One region of the Mesorhizobium sp. NZP2077 genome, then DNA from elsewhere that is predicted to be linked to it. Evidence: riboswitches for the same ligand, from Rfam matches in the RefSeq annotation. Region 1 holds a riboswitch; the other holds the start of a gene.

What was found. A riboswitch is a leader RNA that binds a small molecule or an ion and turns the genes downstream of it on or off. The one in region 1 is predicted to bind cobalamin.
Region 2: linked by a shared signal. The riboswitch ahead of HGP13_RS25145 (DUF1636 family protein) and the one ahead of metE (5-methyltetrahydropteroyltriglutamate--homocysteine S-methyltransferase) in region 1 are both predicted to bind cobalamin.

What each region holds. Positions count from the first base shown of each region.
Region 1 is NZ_CP051293.1:6,902,774-6,908,099, forward strand. Features, by position in the region: gene HGP13_RS33880 (transposase) at 1-231, shown strand, start outside; gene HGP13_RS33885 (OmpW family protein) at 462-1,154, shown strand; gene HGP13_RS33890 (cytochrome P450) at 1,244-2,476, shown strand; partial or broken gene HGP13_RS33895 (cytochrome) at 2,491-2,737, shown strand; cobalamin riboswitch at 3,013-3,213, shown strand; gene metE (5-methyltetrahydropteroyltriglutamate--homocysteine S-methyltransferase) at 3,329-5,326, shown strand, end outside.
Region 2 is NZ_CP051293.1:5,016,013-5,021,338, forward strand. Features, by position in the region: gene HGP13_RS25135 (ABC transporter substrate-binding protein) at 1-590, opposite strand, end outside; gene HGP13_RS25140 (ABC transporter ATP-binding protein) at 634-1,422, opposite strand; gene HGP13_RS25145 (DUF1636 family protein) at 1,419-1,901, opposite strand; cobalamin riboswitch at 1,908-2,114, opposite strand; gene HGP13_RS25150 (substrate-binding domain-containing protein) at 2,366-3,355, opposite strand; gene HGP13_RS25155 (ABC transporter permease) at 3,419-4,468, opposite strand; gene HGP13_RS25160 (sugar ABC transporter ATP-binding protein) at 4,468-5,326, opposite strand, start outside.

The DNA of each region.
Region 1 (5,326 bases):
CGCTACATGGCCCGATCAGATGGCGGCTGGCGCATGCTGCCAAAGGATTTCCCGCCCATATCGGTCGCGGTCGAGACGCCTTACGGACATGCCCACGAACTGCGCCAACTGGCTGGAACGTTCCCCGGCCTGACGGCGAAGCAGCAGGCGCCGATCAAAGCGCTGAACGCAGAATACGCCAAAACTCGAAGCCGAGTACGAGCATGCCAACGAACTGCCGGCCGATGTTGACGAACGGCTACCAGGGGCGGCTACGGCTGCACTCATTGTCGGATCTTCGACGAAGTCGGACATCAGACACAGCGCTATCGGAGTGACCGCATTGTTCTGCAACGATTTTCTCATTTGGCACGACATATGCGGGGGCTCTCCCGCATGAGCGCTCCGTCAATCTCGATTGATGCGAGCAGGATTCAATCAAGGCGCAGTGCGTCGCTTCTGAAGATCAAGGAGAGAAAAGTATGGCGAGAGCGCGAATTGGCGTGGCGCGGGCAATGACAGCGGCTGTCGTCCTCATCGTTGCAGGACAAGCCGGCGCGGCAGATGTTGGGCAAGCCGCGAGCGTCCCGCAGGCAGAAGCCTGCGTCGCGGAAGCGCCAAGCCCCTGGCAGATCCGCCTGCGTGCGTTGGGGGTGATCACCGAGGATTCGGGCTATGTCAATGCGGTGCCCGGCTCAGGTCTTTCCTATTCGAACACCGTGACGCCGGAACTCGATATCTCGTACTTCTTCACGGACAACATCGCCGCCGAACTCATACTCGGCACCACCTATGCCAACATCGATGGCCAAGGTGCGATCGGCGGGCTTGGCAAGGTCGGCAAGGTTTGGCTGCTGCCGCCCACGCTCACATTGCAGTATCATTTTACCGATTTCGGCGCCTTCGAGCCCTATATCGGCGCCGGCGTGAACTATACGATCTTCTATCATCAGCAAGCCGGCAGCGCCGATGATCTCAAGGTCAAGAACACATTCGGCGCCGCGCTGCAGGTCGGATTCGACTACATGGTGGACGAGCACTGGGGCGTCAACTTCGACGTGAAGAAGCTTTTCCTCAAGCCCGACTTCGACGTCACTGTCGCCGGCGCCAAGCTCACGGGCAAGGCCAAGCTCGATCCCTGGTTGATAGGCGCAGGTCTCACCTACCGCTTCTGAGGACGAAGCACGGGGCACTTTTCGAAGTCCGCGCGCGGATCTTCCGTGCCGAGAAGTGGACCCGCGATGGTCTTGAATGAGTTGTTGGCATGCGCGTAGAAAACGATCATTGCGACGTGATCGGTGTGCCGGCCGCTCCCACGCAACTTGATCGTCTTTCTTCTGCGATTCTGCGGCAGGGGGGGATGGCGCGAGTGTCGCTGCCAGGCGATGTGGTGACCTGGGCGGCAGGCCGTCACCAGACGCTCAGGCAGATGCTTTCCGACCAGCGTTTCAACAAGGACTGGCGACAGTGGCGGGCGCTGCAGGACTGCGAGATTCCCGAGGATCATCCGCTGATCGGGATATGCAAAGTAGACAACATGACCACGGCGCACGGCGCCGATCACCGGCGCTTGCGCGGCCTGCTGTCCAGCAGCTTCGCGCCCAGTCGTATCGCCTTGCTGGCGCCACGGGTCGAACAATGCGTCGATCGACTCCTGGCCGAGATGGCGCAGCGCGGCGGCAGTGCCGATCTGATGAGCGAGTTCGCCGCTCCGCTGCCCACCAACGTGATCGCCGAACTGTTCGGTTTGCCGGACGAACAGCGCGAAGAGATCGTCGCGCTCACCTACAGCCTGGCCAACACCTCCGCCACAGCCGAAGAGGTGCGACAGACGCGGCAGCGCATCCCGGAGTTCTTCCGTCGCCTGATCGCGCTCAAGCGGGGCCAGCTCGGCGATGATCTGGCTTCGGCCCTGATCGTCGCGCGTGACAAAGGCGAGCTCGTTTCCGACACCGAGCTCATCGACATGCTGTTCATGGTGCTCTCTGCGGGCTTCGTGACCACCGCCGGCGTCATCGGCAATGGCGTGCTGGCATTGCTGACGCATCCGCAGCAACTGCACCTGGTGCGCAGCGGCCAAGTTCCGTGGTCACAGGCGATCGAGGAGATCCTGCGCTGGGGCAGCTCAGCGGCCAATCTGCCGTTCCGCTATGCCACCCAGGACGTGGAGATCGACGGATGCATGGTCCGCCGCGGCGATGCCGTCCTGATGGCGTTCCATGCGGCGAACCGGGACGAAAAGGCCTTCGGTCCCGGCGCCAACAGGTTCGATGTCACCCGGCGGCACAACCCGCATTTGTCATTCGGCGAGGGGCCGCATTCCTGCCTGGGCGCTGCGCTGGCGCGCCTGGAATTGCGCTGCGCCTTCCCCGCGCTGTTCGGGCGGCTGGAGGATCTGGCGCTGACCATCGCTGCGGAGGACGTCGTCTACATGCCGTCTTACGTCATTCGCTGCCCGCAGCGCCTGCCGGTCAGCTTCCGCCCTTCCGTCGCTTAGAGAGCGCGGCATTCACCCCGGATTCGGTGATTCTCGGTTCGCCGGGGTGGCTGGTCTCGCACGAGGGGGGGCGAGCATGCCCGGTTACGCACGATCGTGGCGCCGGCCTTCAGCAATCGCAGGGTGAAGCTGCTCGCGCAGCAGGTCGAGGCGATCGCCGCGCAGTTGTTCGAGACGCTGGCGGCCCAGCCCCAGTCCGCCGACCTGAGGCGCCACCTCTTCTTTCCGCTTCCGGACATGGTTATCAGCGTGCTGATGGGCGAGTGCGCAAGCACGCTTAGCGAAGCCGAGCGGGAACAAATACCGGGATTCCCGGCGGACCGTGACGACCTGGCCCGACTTTACGCCCTTTGGAGCCCGGCGACCTCGATCTGATCCGGCGTCGCCGATGGGGACAAGGATCTCTCCGAGCCTGCACTGATAAGAGGCGGCATCGTAAGCGGCTTTGGGCGAAAGAGACCGATCAGCGCAAGGGCATTATTCGCATCATCACATAAACATCTTGTTATATGTATTGACAAGGAGCGAAGCGGCTGTGATTGTGCGTATGTCATGGTTCTCCGTGCGGCACTGCCGTAGCGGAGCTAAGAGGGAAGCCGGTGCGATGCCGGCGCTGCCCCCGCAACTGTTAGCGGCGAGCCAAGCCCATTGGTGTCACTGAGGCGAACGGCCTCGGGAAGACGGGCACAGGCTTTGACCCGCGAGCCAGGAGACCTGCCACGACGAACAACGTCCACGGGCGGGGTGTCTCGGTGGCCGCGGTAGCCTGGCTTCGTGCCGCCTGCTCGCGCGTTCCTTGTCCCCACGCCCCAACCATCGGGGTATGGCATGACTGTCTCTCAACAAATTCCAGTGGCAACGCTCGGCGTGCCGCGTATCGGTCGACGGCGGGAACTCAAATTCGCGCTTGAAAGCTACTGGTCCGGAAAATCTCCCGCTGCCGACCTGCTCGCGACGGCGAAGGCGCTACGCGCCGCCAGCTGGAGGGAGCAGCACGATCGCGGCGTGTCGAAAATCCCGTCCAACGATTTCTCGCTTTATGACCATGTGCTCGACACCGTCGCCATGGTCGGCGCCGTGCCGGCACGATACACCTGGACTGACGGCGAGGTCCCACTCGATACCTATTTCGCAATGGCGCGCGGCAACCAAGATCAGGCCGCTGATTGCGGACATGCCGGTGACGAGCATGCGGCCAACGGGCATGGCCTTGCCGCGATGGAAATGACCAAATGGTTCGACACCAACTATCACTACATTGTGCCGGAACTTACCGACGATCAGAGCTTTGCCCTCTCGTCGGCGAAACCGGTCGATCATTTCCTCGAGGCCAAGGCGCTCGGCATCCACACGCGCCCGGTCCTGCTTGGACCGGTTACCTTTCTCAAGTTGGCGAAGTCACCTGAGGAAGGTTTCAACCCTATCGCGCTCCTGCCACGGCTGCTGCCCGTCTACGAGGAGCTCCTGCGGAGGCTGAAGCTCGCGGGAGCCGATTGGGTGCAGATCGATGAGCCGGCGCTCGTGGTCGATCTGGTTCCCAACGAACGGGATGCGCTCCAATTCGCCTACTGCCGGCTGTCAAAAGCAGCACCGGAGTTGAAGATCATGGTCGCTACCTATTTCGGATCGCTGGGAGACAATCTCGAGACCGCAATTTCTCTGCCCGTGGCGGGACTGCACGTCGATCTCGTGCGCGCTCCAGAGCAGTTGGAGACCGTCGGCCGGCTCGCGCAGAAGGAACTTGTGCTCTCGCTCGGGCTGATCGACGGCCGCAACGTCTGGCGCGCGAACCTGCCTGCCATACTTGACCGCATCAAGCCGATCGTCGCCGGCTGGCCGCTGGACCGCGTGGAGATCGCCCCGTCCTGCTCGATGCTGCATGTGCCGATCGACCTGGACATGGAGACGGCACTCGATGCGGACGTGAAATCGTGGCTCGCCTTCGCGGCGCAAAAAACCGACGAGCTGGTCGTGCTCGCCCGTGCCCTGGCTGAAGGCCAGGACGCGGTCGCCGCCGAACTGGAGGCGTCGGCTGAGGCTGCCGCCGCTCGCGCGACATCCGCTAAGGTGCATGATCCGCTCGTCGAAGGTCGGGTCGCCAGCATCAAGGTCGCCATGACGCGCCGGAAGAGCGCATTCGACGTGCGCTCCAAGCTTCAGGGCGACACGTTTGGCTTGCCATCCTTCCCCACCACGACGATCGGCTCCTTCCCGCAAACAGCCGAGGTTCGCAAGGCGCGGGCAGCCCATGCCAAGGGCGAGCTGAGTTACGTCGACTATGAGGCCTTCCTGAAAAAAGAGATAGAAGCCGCCGTTCGCTGGCAAGAAGAGATCGGACTCGACGTGCTGGTGCACGGCGAATTCGAGCGCAACGATATGGTGCAGTATTTCGCCGAGCAGCTCCGCGGCTTTGCCTTCACGCAGCATGGGTGGGTGCAGAGCTATGGCTCGCGCTTTGTGCGACCCCCGATCATCATTGGCGATGTGTCGCGACAAAATCCGATGACACTACACTGGTGGCGATACGCCCAGTCGCTGACGCCAAAGCCGGTGAAGGGCATGCTTACCGGCCCGGTGACGATCCTCAACTGGTCCTTCGTCCGAGACGACCTTCCGCGCTCAGCCGTCTGCCGCCAAGTCGCGCTCGCCATTCGCGATGAAGTGAGCGACCTCGAAAAGGCCGGCGCCAGGATGATCCAGATCGACGAAGCCGCACTGCGCGAGGGCTTGCCGCTTCGTGAGGCCGACTGGGAAACCTATCTCGACTGGGCCGTCGAATGCTTCCGGCTGGCTTCAACGGCGGTTGGCGATGCGACCCAGATTCACACCCATATGTGCTATTCCGAGTTC
Region 2 (5,326 bases), 1.9 Mb from region 1:
AGGAACACCCGCGTTCCCTTGGCGCTGCCAACCTTGGCGGTGATGTCAGCCAGTTGCGCCTTCCAGCCGGCAACAAGCTTCTCGGCTTCGGCCTCCTTGCCAAAAATCTTGCCCAGCTTTTCGACGTCGCCATACAGAAGGTCCATCGAGGCGGCCGGCCTGGTCTTGTCGAGATGGACGCAGCTTTCGGTCAGCACCAGCGTCTTGATCCCGTGCGGAGCGAGCGTGTCGGGCGTCACGTCGCCGCCCGGCTTCATGCCATAGTACCAGCCGGCGAAGAAGAAATCGGGCTCGACCGCGACGAGGTTTTCGAGCGTCGGGTATTTTGGCGCCAGTTCCGGGATGGAACCCTGCTCGGCCTTGAATTCGGGACCGACCTTGTACCATCCGGTGATGCCGGTAAGGCCGACGATCGACGGCTGCAGCTTCAGCGCGAAGGCCATCTCGGCCATGTTGAGATCGTGGATGACGGCGCGGTTGGGTGGCGCGTCGAAGGTCAGCGGCTTGCCGCAGCTGTCGACGGTGACGGGGAAGGCGAAGGCTGTCGACGCCAGCAGCGAGAAGACGAGCGACAGTGCGAGACGTTTCACGGATTTTGCTCCTTGGTTGAACAGTGTCGGATGAAGGGTTTGATCAGGACGGCGGCGCGGCGCGGTTCGGAACATCGAACACCGTCAGTTCGCGGTCCTCGGTGGGGTGGCGCAGGCGAAACACGTCGACACCGAAAATCTCGCGGATCAGCTGTTGCGTCAGCGCTTCGCGCGGTGCAGCCAGCGCATGCAGCCGCGCTTCATTCATTACCGCGACTCTGGTGGCGAAGGGCGCCACCAACGCCAGATCGTGCAGCACGGCGATCACCGTCATGCCGAAGCCGGCCACGAGTTCGAGAAGTTCTGCGCGGGCGCGCGGATCGAGATGGTTGGTCGGCTCGTCGAGGAACAGCACTTTCGGTTGCTGTGCGATGGCGCGCGCCAGCTGGGCGCGTTGGCGTTCCCCGCCCGACAGCGAGCCGATGCTGCGGCCAAGCAGCGGCAACAAGCTGGTCCGACGCAGCGCGTTCACGACAATGTCGTGTTCCTCGCTCCTGCGCCTCAGGCCGGCATGCGGGACGCGGCCAAGCTCGACATAGTCGATCACCGCCAGCCGCGGATCCGGCTGGTCGGTCTGGCCGACGACGGCGATGTGCAATGCCCGTTCGGCGGTCGAGATCCTGTCCAGGCGGCGCCCGCCAAGCTTCACCTCGCCCGAACTTGGCCTCAGCATGCCCGACAGCATGCGCAGCAGCGTCGTCTTGCCGGCGCCGTTGGGGCCAATGATGGCGAGGCGATCACCAGCGGCAACCGACAGGCTGACCGCATGGACCAGATTCCGCCCATTTGCCGTCGCGCTCAAATTGCGGGCGTCCAGAAGTGGCGTTGTCATCGGCTGTCTCCCGCAGGCTTGCCTGGTACCGGAATGCGGGCCAGCGTCTTGCCAGCCAGTCGCGGCGGACGTTGTCCGGAATTGCACCAGCCGTCGGCGAGCGAGGCGTAAAGCCTGGCAAATCGCACGAGATCGCCGGCATCGGCCTCGGCGTCTATGGAGCCGAAGAGGTAGGCTGCCTTGCCTGGCGCCTGGAAAGCCACCGTCAGCGGCCGCGCGCAGCCCGCCATGCATTCGACGCCTTCGACCGTGAAACCATTTGCCACCGCGGGCTCATGGTGGGCTGAGAGCCGGGAGCGTAAGTCGGCGCAGAGGCTTTGGCCCGACCTGACCCCGGTCGGGACGTCACGGCAGAGAGTGCACACGATGATGCGATGATCGATGGAGCCGTCCAACTTTCCGTCACTTTCCAAAACTGGCGACGGAAGGATGTTGGCGAGCCGGCCGACAAGACCGACGTCCACGTTTCCTCCCGGCACACCCCGTCCGGTCAACTCAGTGATGGCAGGTCTCCTGGCTCGCGGGTCTCGGCGCAATCCTGCCTTCCCAGCCTTGCCGGCCAGTGGCATGTCGGATCTTGCTCACCGCTTACAGTTGCGGGGGCAGCCACGGCCTCGACCTCGGAGGGTCTCACCGTGTTCCCTTTTCACCCCTTGCCTTTCGGCGCGGGGACCATCACCGGAGCATCGTAGATTTGCCCCTGGCGCATCGCAACAATTCTTTTCGACTGGTCCTGTCACCATCGCGGCACCAACAGACTGCAACCTCATCAGATAGGGGCGTGCGATATCTCCGTCTGTAATGTAATAACAAAACTGTTAAAGAGATATCCTCTGCCGCTGTCAATCCCTTGCCACCGCGAGCTGCCGGTGACGTTTGCAAACGCAGACGGGGCGAGGTTCGCGTGAACCCCGCCCCGGATCGAATAGTCTACAGACAGACCTTACTTTCCCGCCAGTTGCTTGGCGTTCTCGGGCGTGATCGCTGTCGTGTCGACGGTGACCGTCGTATCCACCGAAGTCGCGCAATCGAGCAGGATCTTCTTCGACATCTCGATCGCTTCCTTCGCACCCGTCGGATAGGTGAAGGTCGCCGCCCAGTCGCCCTTGGCCACGGCCTCGATCCCGCCGGCAGGGCCTGGCAGGCCGTCGGTGCCGATGATCTTGACCTGCTTGCCAGCGCCCTTGGCGGCAAGCAGCGCGCCAGCCGCCATCATGTCGTTCGAGGCGTAGAGCACCTTGATGTCGGGATGCGCCTGCAACATGGCCGAGAAGGCGGTCTGGGCTTTATCCGGCACCCAGTCCGCCGCCTGCTCGGCGACGACCTGGATCTTGGCATTCTCCTTGACGCCGTCCTTGAAGCCGTTCAACCGTTCGACAGCCGGCGTCGAGCTCGGGAGACCTTCCAGCACCGCCGCTTCACCACCTTCCGGCAGCAAGGTCTTGGCGGTGTACTTGCCCGCTTCGAGCGCGATCTTGTAATTGTCGCCGCCGATGAAGGCGGTGTAGTCCTTGCCGGGATCGCCGACCGTCTTGCGGTCGAGCTCGATGACCGGGATGCCGGCATCCATGGCGCGCTTGACCGCCGGTGTCAGCGGTGCCGCCTCGAAGGGCGAGATCAGCAGCAGATCGACTTTCTGGGTGATGAAGTTGTCCACCTGCGAGGTCTGCGTGTTGACGTTGCCGGCGCCGTCGGCGATCTGCAACGTGAAGCCCGGCACTTCCTTGGCGGCCGCCGTCAGCTCGTCATTGACATGTTGGCGGTAGGGCTCGGCATTGTTCGCCTGTGAAAAGCCGATGATGAACTGGCCGTCCTTGGCGCAGGCCTTGACCAGCGGCTCGGCGGCTTGTGCCGCTCCCGCCATGCACAGGCATGAGCCTGCCAACAACGCGACGTGAAGCGCGCGCCGTGATCCTTGTCTTGTGGTTTTCATACTCATTCTCCTCCTCGTCGGGCCGGGGCCAGACATTGGTTTTGCAGTTTCTGCCGCCTCCTCCTAACGACCCAAACCCTCGCGGCGGCGAACGAGGGATTGAAGCACTGCCGCCAGCACGATGATCGCGGCGGTCGCGAGCAACTGCATGGCGGGCGTGATGTTGTTGAGCTGCAGGATGTTGGCGAGTGCGCCCAGCATGATAGTGCCGGCCACCGTGCCGACCATCGAGCCGGCGCCGCCGAAGAGGCTGGTGCCGCCAATGACCACGGCGGCGATCGCGGTGAGTTCGTAGCCCATGCCGTCATTGGCGCTGCCGAAATTGAACTGGCCGGCATGCACGATGCCGGCAAGAGCGGCGGCAAAGCCGGTGATGGCATAGACCGAGATCTTCACCATGGAGACGGGCACGCCGGAAATGCGCGCTGCTCGCTCATTGCCGCCGACGGCAAAGACATAGCGGCCGAAGCGCGTGGTGTTGAGCACGATGGTTGCGATCGCGGCAAAGACGATGAAGACGATGGTGGCGACCGGTACGGTGTTGTTGAACAGCCGCTCGCCGAGGATCGCGAAAACCGGCGGCGCCAGGCCTGGCCCGTCGCCATAGGAAATGTTGATGTACTGGTTGCCCGAGACGACCAGCGCCAGGCCGCGCGCCGCCTGCAAGCCGGCGAGCGTGACGATGAACGGCTCCAGCCGGAACCGGGTGGAGATGGTGCCCTGGATCGCGCCGAAGACGATGCCCATGACGAGCACGGCGAGGATGGTGGGAATGAGCCCGAAACCGCCCGAGATCATCATCGATGCGGTGACAACGCTGGACAGGCCAAGCACCGCGCCCACCGACAGGTCGATGCCGGCGGTAATGATGACGAAGGTCATTCCGATGGCGATGATGCCGGTCTCCGACACGGCGCGCACGATGTTGGCGATGTTGTCGGGGTCGAGGAACAGGATATGGCCATGCCGGCGCGGCGAGAAGATGATGCCGCCGATCGCCACCACGACCAGGCCGATCAGGCTCTGGAAGCGCACCACCAAAGCGAGCGGATCTCGATGCGCCGGTGCCGCGGCCACCGGACCGCTTGCCTCCGAGATCTTCTGTTCAGACATCAGGCCTCCCTGCCATTTGCAGCGGCAAGCACCGTGTGCTCGTCGACGCCGCCGATGAATTCCGCCACATTTCGCCCCTGTCGCAGCACCACGATCCGGTCACAGAGACCGATCAGCTCCGGCATCTCGCTGGACGCGACCAGGATGCCGAGCCCTTGCGCCGCCAACTGCCTGAGCCGCGCGTAGATCTCGCCCTTGGCACCGACATCGACACCGCGCGTCGGCTCGTCGAGCAGCAGCAGCCGGGGATTGCCGAGGATCTCCTTGGCCAGCACCACCTTCTGCTGGTTGCCGCCGGACAGCGCGCCGACAGCGATGTCTGAATTCTTCGGCCTGATGTCGAACTGGCCGAAGGACTGCTTCACCGCATCCGCCTGGCGGCGCTGAGACATCAGGCCGAACGGCGAGATGCGGCGGATCACCGACATGACCAGGTTGAGGCCCACAGCCATTCTGAGCATCAGGCCGCTGCCACGTCGGTCGTCGGTGACGAAGGCAATGCCGGCCGCGCGGGCCGCCGCGATCGAATCCAGCCTTACAGGCCGGCCGTCGATGGCCACCTCGCCTTCCCAACGGCCAGACAGACCGGTGCCATAGAGCGCACTCAGCAGCTCGGTACGCCCTGCCCCCATGATGCCGGCCAGTCCGACGATCTCGCCGGCCTTGACGTCGAGCGAGATGCCGGCCGGCGGCTGCCATCCGGCGCTTTCATGGGCGAGCCTGAAGCGCGCATCGCGCAGGCTGAGCAGCGTCTTGCCGGACGCCCTTGACCGTTCGGGATAAAGCTCGTCCAGCGGCCGACCGACCAGAAGCCGGACCAGCTCGGCCTGCGGCGCGTGCGGCTCGGTGACGCCGGCG